Regions from separate parts of the Arthrobacter sp. STN4 genome, predicted to be linked through region 3. Evidence: riboswitches for the same ligand, from Rfam matches in the RefSeq annotation. Region 3 holds a riboswitch; each other region holds the start of a gene.
What was found. A riboswitch is a leader RNA that binds a small molecule or an ion and turns the genes downstream of it on or off. The one in region 3 is predicted to bind cyclic di-AMP.
Positions count from the first base shown of each region.

Region 1: another riboswitch for cyclic di-AMP. It lies ahead of MMF96_RS13165 (hypothetical protein); the one in region 3 lies ahead of MMF96_RS17175 (M23 family metallopeptidase).
Region 2: another riboswitch for cyclic di-AMP. It lies ahead of MMF96_RS08930 (M23 family metallopeptidase); the one in region 3 lies ahead of MMF96_RS17175 (M23 family metallopeptidase).

Region 1 is NZ_JAKZGX010000018.1:8,082-11,345, reverse strand. It holds gene MMF96_RS13175 (MFS transporter) at 1-634, opposite strand, end outside; gene MMF96_RS13170 (MarR family winged helix-turn-helix transcriptional regulator) at 640-1,101, opposite strand; cyclic di-AMP (ydaO/yuaA leader) riboswitch at 1,293-1,478, shown strand; gene MMF96_RS13165 (hypothetical protein) at 1,485-2,261, shown strand; gene upp (uracil phosphoribosyltransferase) at 2,356-2,994, opposite strand; gene tadA (tRNA adenosine(34) deaminase TadA) at 3,017-3,264, shown strand, end outside.
Region 2 is NZ_JAKZGX010000009.1:57,118-60,381, forward strand. It holds gene MMF96_RS08925 (cytochrome c oxidase assembly protein) at 1-355, shown strand, start outside; gene MMF96_RS08930 (M23 family metallopeptidase) at 348-1,172, opposite strand; cyclic di-AMP (ydaO/yuaA leader) riboswitch at 1,178-1,379, opposite strand; gene MMF96_RS08935 (TlpA disulfide reductase family protein) at 1,476-2,117, shown strand; gene MMF96_RS08940 (cytochrome c biogenesis protein ResB) at 2,237-3,264, shown strand, end outside.
Region 3 is NZ_JAKZGX010000032.1:30,866-34,129, reverse strand. It holds gene MMF96_RS17180 (metal-dependent transcriptional regulator) at 1-585, shown strand, start outside; cyclic di-AMP (ydaO/yuaA leader) riboswitch at 761-1,020, shown strand; gene MMF96_RS17175 (M23 family metallopeptidase) at 1,206-1,838, shown strand; cyclic di-AMP (ydaO/yuaA leader) riboswitch at 1,990-2,175, shown strand; gene MMF96_RS17170 (NlpC/P60 family protein) at 2,179-2,949, shown strand; gene MMF96_RS17165 (NTP transferase domain-containing protein) at 3,199-3,264, shown strand, end outside.

The DNA of each region.
Region 1 (3,264 bases), on a different contig from region 3:
GGAACCCTTCACGGATCTGGCCCTTGCCCCGCGGCACGCGGACCACGGGCTGCAGTTCGGACACACGCATGCGCCAAAGCGAGAAGATCACGGCCACAAAGCTGGCCGCGTTGATCAGGAAGGCCGGGCCCGTGCCGAACAGGGCGATGACCAGGCCGGCCACGCCCGGGCCCGCCAGGCGGGCGAGGTTAAAGGATGCGCTGTTGAGGGCGACGGCGTTGGGCACGTCCTCCTTGCTGACGACTTCGGAGACAAACGCCTGGCGCGACGGGGCATCGAAGGCGCTGGCAACGCCCAGCAGGAATGCCAGGACGTAGACATGCCACAGCTGCACGGTGTTGGTGACCACCAGCAGCCCCAGCAGCAGTGCGCACAGTCCCATGGCCGTCTGGGTGCACAGCAGCAGCTTGCGCTTGTTGACGCGGTCGCCCAGGAGGCCGGCGAAGGGGCCCAGGAAGACGATGGGCAGGAACTGCAGGCCGGTGGTGATGCCGGCGGCGGTTCCGGAGTTGTGGGTCAGGATGGTCAGCACCAGCCAGTCCTGGGCCACCCGCTGCATCCAGGTGCCGATGTTGGACACCAGCGCCCCGGTCACCCAGAGCCGGTAGTTGAAGACCTTCAGGGCGCGGAACATGGAATTCACCTGGCGCTCATCTCCTGCAGGATCCGGGCGGCTTCGTGGAGCGTGGCGCGCTCTTCCGGGGACAGGCCCGCGATGCCCTTGGCCAGCCACTGCGTCCTCCGGGACCTGGCCTTCTGCAGTATGGCGGTGCCGGCTTCGGTCACGTGGACCAGGACCTGGCGCCGGTCGTGCGGGTTGTCCCCGCGCGTGACGTATCCGGCGGCCTCAAGGCCGTTGACAATCCGCGTCATGGACGGCGCCTGGATCTGTTCGCGTTCTGCCAGCTCCCCCACGGTCAGGGGCCCGTTGAGGATGCCGGCCAGGACGGAATACTGGCCGGGGCTGATATCCCGCGAGGCTGCTTCGGCGCGCAGCCGCCGGGAGGTGCGCATGACGGCCACCCTCAGCTCGGCGGCAAGGGGGCCTGGGCCGGCGGGGCGTTTGGCCGGCAGGGTTTTGGTGGTGGGTGCTTGAGTCATCGTCAGTATCAACCTGGTGCTAAAAGTTGCGTATCTTCTCTTAGTTAGCATAGGTCATTAGCATTGCTAAGTAAATGTCACCCTGGCCACACCGTTATCAAAATGTGACAATGCGCTCCTGGTTCGGTAACGTTGGCAGGGTGCCCGCCGAGCCACCCACGGTTCCTTGGCACAAATGGACGGTTCGCCGAGCTCTGCCGCCGCCCATTTCCCGTTCACACAGATGGCAGAGACGGGGGACCCAATCTTTGCGGGCCTCCTACCCATGGAAGCCCTTGGGGTTAAGCCGAAAGTCCGGGCAGCTGCTGCTGCCCGCCGCCCGGCCGGATGCTCCCATCCGTTCCCGACAGCTCACCTCGCAGGCGTGGAGAGGCCCTACTTTTATGTCTGCAGCACCCCAGCACGGCCGGCGCCGCGCCGAGCCCGTACGCAAGATTTCCCGCCGCGAGGCCCGCAGGCAGGAGGCCGAGGCAACAAATACCCGTGGCCCGGCCCGGCGCATGGCCGTTGTGGCCGTCTCCGCAGCCCTCCTGGCCGGGGGCGGGCTGGCACAGGCAGCCACCAACAACGTCCCCGGCGGGCTCGCCGCGGCGAGCCTGGTTTCCGGTGCCGCCACCGGCGCCACGGCGGGCGCCACTTCCGGCGCAACGACGGGCGCAACGCCGTCGGCAGTTACAGCGCCGAAGGGCATTGCGGTCAGCTTTTCCCGCATCGACGTCGGCTCCGCGGCCCAGGCAAAAGAATCAGCCAAAGCGAAGGCCCCCACCGTCGAGAGCCAGTCCGACGGCGTCACCCGCCTCGCCCCCGCCAAGGCCGCAGCCCCGGCCAAGGCCGCAGCCCCCGTGCTCGTCGACGACCCCGCCGGCGCGCAGGCGTATGCGGCGGGCCAGCTGGCAGCCAAGGGGTGGGGTGCGGACCAGATGGGCTGCCTGCGGCTGTTGTGGACCCAGGAATCCAGCTGGCTGACCTCGGCGGAAAATGCCTCCAGCGGTGCGTACGGCATTGCCCAGTCGCTGCCGGCCGAGAAGATGGCGAGCGTGGGCGCGGACTACCGCACCAACTACAGGACGCAGATCCGCTGGGGCCTGCAATACATTGAGGCGCGCTACGGCACCCCGTGCGGCGCCTGGGGACAGGAAGTGGCGGCAGGCTGGTACTGACCGGCACCCCTCCTGACGCGAGAAAGGGGCCAACCCGCGAGAACGGTGATGCTTGACACCGTTCTCGCGGGTTGGCCCCTTTCTCGTTGCTTCCTTAGTCCACGACCCCGTACAGGCGGTCGCCGGCGTCGCCCAGGCCCGGCACAATGTAGGACTTTTCGTTCAGGCCCTCGTCGATCGAGGCCAGGACCACGTGGACGTTGTCGCGGTCGCCATGGGCGGCTTCCAGCTTGGCCAGGCCCTCCGGCGCGGCCAGCAGGCAGATGCAGGTGATGTCCGCGGCGCCACGGTCAAAGAGGAACTTGAACGCCTCGATCAGGGTGCCGCCGGTGGCCAGCATGGGGTCCAGCACGTACACCTGGCGGCCCGTGAGGTCCTCGGGCAGGCGTTCGGCATAGGTGATGGCCTCGAGAGTCTCCTCGTTGCGGGCCATGCCGAGGAAGCCGACCTCGGCCGTGGGCAGCAGGCGCGTCATGCCCTCGAGCATGCCCAGCCCGGCGCGCAGGATCGGCACCACCAGCGGGGTGGGCTTGACCAGGCCCGTGCCGATCGTGAATGTCACAGGCGTTTCAATGTTGACCGGCTCCACGCGCACCTCGCGGGTTGCCTCGTAGGCCAGCAGGGTGACGAGTTCTTCGGTCAGCAGCCGAAAAACCGGCGAGGGGGTGTTCTTGTCCCGCAGGACAGTCAATTTGTGGGCAATCAGCGGATGATCCGCAACCAGTACGCGCATAGATAAAAGCTACCATTGAGCCGTGTCCCCCCTATCGAATTCCCGCCAAACCGAGACGCCCGCCACGACCCGTCATGCTGCGTGGATGGGCCTTGCCCTGGAGCAGGCACGCCGCGCCCTGGACACGGGGGACGTACCCATCGGCGCCGTCGTGCTGGGGCCCGACGGCGGGGTGCTCGGCGTGGGGCGCAACGAACGGGAGGCGCACGGGGACCCCACGGCGCACGCCGAGATGGTGGCCATCCGGGAGGCTGCCCGGAGGATTGGCGG
Region 2 (3,264 bases), on a different contig from region 3:
GATGCGCATGGTCCCACAGATCTTTGACGGCGCCACCGTGGGGCTGCTGAACCATCCGGGCTGGATGCCCAATCCCTTGCGGGACCAGCAGCTGGCCGGAGACCTGCTGTGGTTCGTGGCCGAAATAGTGGACCTGCCCCTGCTCATTTTGATGTTTGTCCGTTTCTCCCGCAGCGACCAGCGTGAAGCGCGCTCCTTCGACAGGCTCAGCGACGACCAACTCGCCGAACTCACCCGGGAACACCTGGCCAACCGGCGGGACCACGACGGACGGACTGCCACCGGCCCAGCCGTCGGTTCAGCCCACCCCCGGCAGGGATCACCTTCCATCGGTGATGGGGGGCCGGTCAGATGAACGGTGCAGGGTCGACGGTTTGGCCGTCGACCATGACCTCAAAATGCAGGTGGCAGCCGGTGGAATTGCCGGTCGAGCCGACACCGGCAATCTGGGCGCCCGCGCCCACTTGTTGGCCGACGCTGACCCCGATGCTCTCCAGGTGGTTGTACGTGGTCTTGATGCCACCCCCATGGTCGACGACGATGCGGTTTCCGCCACCGTACTGGCTCCAACCGGCCTCGGTCACGGTCCCTGCCCCAGAGGCGAACACTGCGGTTCCGCACGTCCCGGCGAAGTCAATCCCGGTGTGCAGTTCCCCGCCGGCCCCGGTCAGCGGATTGCTCCGGTACCCGAAGGGTGAGGTGACCGTCAGGGCGGCCAAGGGCGGGCGCAGCCCCGAGGACGGCTGGTCCGGGGCCGCTGGGGTCTGGGCAGCCGGTGCCGCTGTTGGAGCCGGCGCCGGGAGCGGGGATTCCTGCGCGGCGGCCGGGTGCAGGGCGTCGGCGGCCAATGCAGAGGGCGCGGGCTTGCTGCGAACCACTGGATGGGCGAAGGACACCGCGATGTCCTTGTCCGCTGTCACAGCCGGTTGCGTTGAAGTCGTGGCTGCGCCGGCGGTCACCGCCGGGGCAAGGTGGCCGGTATCGGCGTGGGCGGCCGGAAGGGCTGTCAGCGCAATGAATCCTGCCGCGGCCACGGCCATCCCCAAGGGCCTTCTGCGCGTGAAATGTTTGGCTTCAACTTCAGTGGTGGTGGCCCAATGGCGGCCACGCGAGGTGGGGACGGGCATGGCAGTGGTGGCGCGGCGGCGGCCGTGCTGGCGGTGGGTAGACATGGTGGGGTTCCTCTCGGCGCCGGCGAAGTTAGCTGTCGGATTCGGGCGAGGGGCCTGCCCGGCCCGCCCAACACGCAGCCGCAATGGCTGTTGTTTGTTGAGCGTGCTTCACCCCAAGGTGCACCAACGCACCGGTGGTGGTTCCTCCGCCCCCGTCGGGAAGCTGAACGGTCGCGGGCCGCCGACGGGGTTTGGCGAAACGGCCCACGAACATACCCGTTAGGGGTATGTGTTTTTACCAGCCTAACCGACAAAAACCAAAAGTTACAATTTCGTTATATGAGGATACCGATGCCCCATCCCATGCCCCAAAACCCCCCGACTGCATTAGCGACTTCGTCAACGGCGCCGCCGTCCCGGCGCCGATTCTTCCAGCTATCCGCCCTGTCCGGACTAGGTACCTTCGCTTTGTCGGCGTGCGCATCCAACGATTCGCTGGCTCGGCAGGCCAACGCGGGAGACAACAAGAACTTCATCGCCGGGGACGGATCCGTGGCCCAGTACGCCAAGGCCGAACGCAAGCAGCCGGTCGTCCTGTCGGGCAAGTTGTTCGATGGCACCGCCGTGGAGTCAGCCGCGTGGAAGGGCAAGGTGGTGGTGTTGAACTTCTGGTACGCCGCCTGTTCCCCTTGCCGCCTGGAAGCACCCCGGCTGGAAGCCCTGTACAAGGAATTCAAGCCGAACGGTGTCCTCTTCTACGGGGTCAACATCCGTGACCGGGAACCGGAGGCCGCGGCCTTCGAGCGTACTTTTGGTGTCACTTACCCCAGCATGGAAGACTCCGACGGCGGGGTGCTGCTGTCCATGACCCAGTACGTCCCGCCGCAGGCGGTCCCCACCACGCTGGTGATCGACACGAGCGGCAGGGTCGCCTCACGCATCCTTGGCACCGCCGACCAGGGCACCCTCAAAGCCCTGATCTCCGACGCCCTGGCAGGGAAATAGCCGTGCCACCAACGAAAGAGAGTTCCACAGCCGCACCGACGCCCCCGGCCGGCGACCCTGTACTTCCCCGCTTGGGCGCCTGGGGGGCGCTGCGCTGGGCGTGGCGGCAGCTGACCAGCATGCGCAACGCCTTGTTGTTGCTGCTGTTGCTGGCCGTGGCCGCCGTGCCCGGTTCGTTGTTTCCCCAGCGACCGGTCAACCCCGCCGTGGTCACCCAATACCTGAAGGACCATCCCGGCTACGGGCCGTGGCTGGATCGGTTCCAGTTCTTCAACGTCTATTCCTCCGCCTGGTTTTCGGCCATCTACCTGCTGTTGTTCCTGTCCCTGATCGGCTGTGTCGTCCCCAGGACCCGGGCGCATTGGAAGGCCATGCGTTCGGCTCCTCCCCGCACCCCCAAGCGGCTGTCCAGGCTGCCCGAATACGGGACCCTGGAGCTGCCGGAATCGGCCGGGATCAGTGCCGGGCAGGCGGTTCAGGATGCGGCACGGCTGTTGCGAAGGCGCCGTTACCGGGTCCACATCTACGATGCCGGCGGGGACCGCCCCTCCGTCGCCGCCGAACGGGGACTGATCCGGGAGGTGGGGAACCTGCTCTTCCACGTCTCCCTGATCGGGGTCCTGGTCTGCGTCGCCATCGGGGGCCTGTTCGGCTACCGGGGACAGAAAATCCTGGTCGAAGGTGACACCTTCGTCAACACCCTGGTCGGCTATGACCAGTTTTCCCCCGGGCCCAACTTCAACCCCGCCCGGCTGGACCCATTTGCCATCACGCTAAACAAATTCGCGGTGACCTTCGACCGTTCCTCGGCCGCCCACTACGGCCAGCCCATCGACTTCACCGCAGCCGTGACGGTGACAGACAAACCCGGGGCGGAGCCGGTAAAAAGGATCCTGAAGGTCAACGACCCGATCACCGTGGGCGGGGCCAGCTTCTATCTCGTCGGCAACGGCTACGCGCCCGTGGTGACCGTCAAGGACGGCACCGGGAAGACCGCGTTTAGCGGGCCCGTCGTGTCCATTCCCAGCGACGGGGCCTACACTTCCCTGCTGGTCGTCAAGGCACCCGATGCCAGGCCGTCCCAACTGGGCTTCGTTGGCTTCTTCCTGCCCACCGCGCTGGTCAACGACCAGGGAATTTCCTACGC
Region 3 (3,264 bases):
GGCCCCACCGTCTCCCAGACCGTCGGGCGGATGGAACGCGACGGCCTGGTCATCGTCTCCGGTGACCGCCACTTGGAACTGACCCCCGCCGGGCGCGACAAGGCCACGCGCGTCATGCGCAAGCACCGCCTGGCCGAAAGGCTGCTCTCGGACGTCATCGGCCTGGACTGGGCCTATGTGCACGACGAGGCGTGCCGCTGGGAGCACGTCATGAGCGAGCGGGTCGAGCAGCGGCTGTTCGAACTGCTGGGCAAGCCGGAGGAATCGCCCTACGGCAACCCCATCCCCGGGCTGGAGGAACTGGGCGGCAATGTGGCCCCCGTCTTCGCCGCGGGCCTGGTCACGCTGGTGGACGCCATGGCCTCCTATTCCCCGGAACAGTCCGTGACCATCCACCGGCTCTCCGAACGCATCCAGGTGGAGCCGGAGCTGCTGACCCAGCTGGACGAGGGTGGGCTGCGTCCCGGCGCCACCATCTCCCTGGCCCAGGTGGGCGAATACATTTCGGTGCGCGTCCCCGGGATCGACGGCGCGCTTGAGCTGCCGCCCGAGGTCGCCTCCCACGTCTTTGTCTCGATGAGCTAAGCGGCCCGGGACGTATCCGGTCCGCCCCGGCGGGCCCGCAGCCGGCCGGATTGCGGCCGTGGCTGCGGCGGAACGCGTCAGGCGCTTGACGCGCAGCCCGCCAAATATAACGGAATTATCACGGCTGTCGTTTTTACCGTATAGTAACTACGTGGCGCTGTAACCAAAGCGTTACCAACCTCTGACACCGAGCCTTGCCTTCAGAGGGGGAATGAACCGTTTCAGGCAAGGACGGGGGAACCACAACCGGCAGGCCGAGAAGCCTGCCTTGGGGTGAAGCCAGGTCTCGCACCACCCGCAACCCATCAGGCACCATGCCCAGGACGGGGCGGGAGCCGGTGCATTGCGCGTGCCGCGGGCCAGGCCGGATCAACCATTGCACTCTCTGATCCGAATCCGACAGCTAACTCCGCAGGTGCTTCGCAGAGAGGTTTTTAGTGTCAGAGGTCAAGCAGCGCGGACGCCGCCGGGCGGGTCCGCCATGTACCGAACCGGCAGCGACTGCCCAGCCAACCCGCCGGGAGCTGCTCGCGGCCGAGCGGTCGGGCGTAGCACCCCACCCCACGTTGGGCGGGCTGATCCGCAGCAGCATTGGACGCGGGGCCGGCCAGAAAGTCGGGATGGCACTGGCCGCCACCGGCCTGGCCCTCGCCGTGACCGTGCCGTCGGCCGGCGGGGCGCTTCAGCTGGCCGGTAGCGACACCCCGGCCGGACCGGCCGCGTCGCAGTCACTGGTCACCGCGGCGGCAGATGTGCCGATTACCTTTGAAGCGCCGTCCATTGCCAGTGCACTCAACCCGGATGGACAACTGAAGGAAACGCTGAAGGTCAAGGCCTCCAACGTCACGCCGCAGGCTGCCAAGGGAACGCTGTCGGCGCCGTTGAAGGTGCTCACGCCGTCCTCGCCGTTTGGCTCACGCCTCAACCCCCTGACCGGGGCGATGGGGGAAATGCACACGGGGCAGGACTATGCCGTCCAGTGCTCCACGGCCGTGTTCGCCGCGGCCGGCGGCACGGTGGCCTTTACCGGCTGGCACCCCTACGGCGGAGGCAACCGCGTGGTCATCGACCACGGCAACGGCCTCTCGACGTCGTACAACCACCTGAGCTCCATCGGCGTGAAGGTGGGCCAGGAAGTGGAGCGCGGGCAGCAGGTGGCGCTCAGCGGCACCACGGGGGCCTCCACCGGCTGCCACCTGCACTTTGAGGTCATGGTCGACGACCAGACCGTTGACCCGACCGGGTGGCTTTAAGTCCTCCACAAGGGGGGCCAGGTCACGACTTAGAGACACGACCGTGACCTGAACGTGACATTGGAAAAAATCTGTTGTACCGTCGTAACCGCGCCAACTTCGAATCAAGCTGGCGCCTGTGAGTGGATTGCCTAGCTCTGCCACCGCTCACGGTCCGTTCGTATCAATCGTCTGGCAGGGGCGGGGGAACCATTATCGGGCTTCTTTTATGGAAGTCCTAGGGGTGAAGCCGCGAAGCGTCCGTCCATGGAAAACAATTCCTGGAACGGGTGTGGAGCGGCCGGGTGACTCCCATCCGAATCCGACAGCTTACCTCGCAGGCTTTGGGAGAGGATCCTTCTTGTCTTCAAACACTGCCCTTGGGCGTCACCGCGCCGAGGTTGTTAAGACCAGCCCGATCTCCGTCATCACGAAAGCCGTCGGCTCCAACGTCGGTGGTGTCGGACGCCAGGCCGCTGTAATCGCAGCAGCTTCCGGACTGGTCCTCACTTCCGGCATTGCAGCAAATGCCGCCACCCCCACTGTGGAGCGCGCCTCCGACGGTGGCACCACGCTTAGCCAGAACACGCAGCTTGCCTCGGCAGTGACTGCAAAGTCGACCGTGAAGATCTCCTTCGCAACCCCCAAGGTGACCTCAACCCCGGCTCCCGTTGTTGTCACGCCCCCCGTGGCCGCGCAGAGCAGCGACGTTGCCCAGGTGCCCGCCGCCCAGGCCCCTGCAGCGGCTCCGGCCGCCACGGTCACCACCACCGAAGCAGCCCCCCAGCCCGCCACCAAGAGCGGCATTGGCGCCACGATCGCCGCTGCGGCCCTGGCCCAGCTCGGCGTGGCCCAGGACTGCACCATGCTGGTCACCAACTCGCTGGCAGCGGCCGGGATCAACTACCACGGCTGGCCGGCCGGCTACCTCTCCCTCGGCCGCACGGTTTCCGAGGCTGAAGCACAGCCCGGTGACCTGATCTACTACGCCGACGGCGGCCTGGGCATGGCCCACATTGCCGTTTACATCGGCAACGGCCAGGCCGTCCACGGCGGCTTCCACGGCAGCACCGTCGTCTGGTCGGTCGACGTTGGCGGCTCGGCCCCCGTGTTCATCGCGATGGGCCACTAGTTCCGAAAAGCTTCCAAGCACCGGCCCCGTCCATAGGACGGGGCCGGTGCTTTTTAATGGCAGGCCGCCGACGCAGGCAGCCGCGGCCCAGGGCCCGGCGTCCGTCACAACACCGCCGGCAGCCGTGCCCGCGGTGCGCGGCCCGCCGTCTGGCTTGGCATCCGGCACGGTCCTGTCCGGGCCGGTGCAGACGTTCGTAGGAACGGGGCGGGCTAGCATGGGTTTCATGGACAGTGGAAGCGGGCAGCCGTGCAGGCCGTGATATTGGCCGGAGGGCTTTCACGCCGCCTCGGCGGCGTGGCGAAGGCCGGCCTG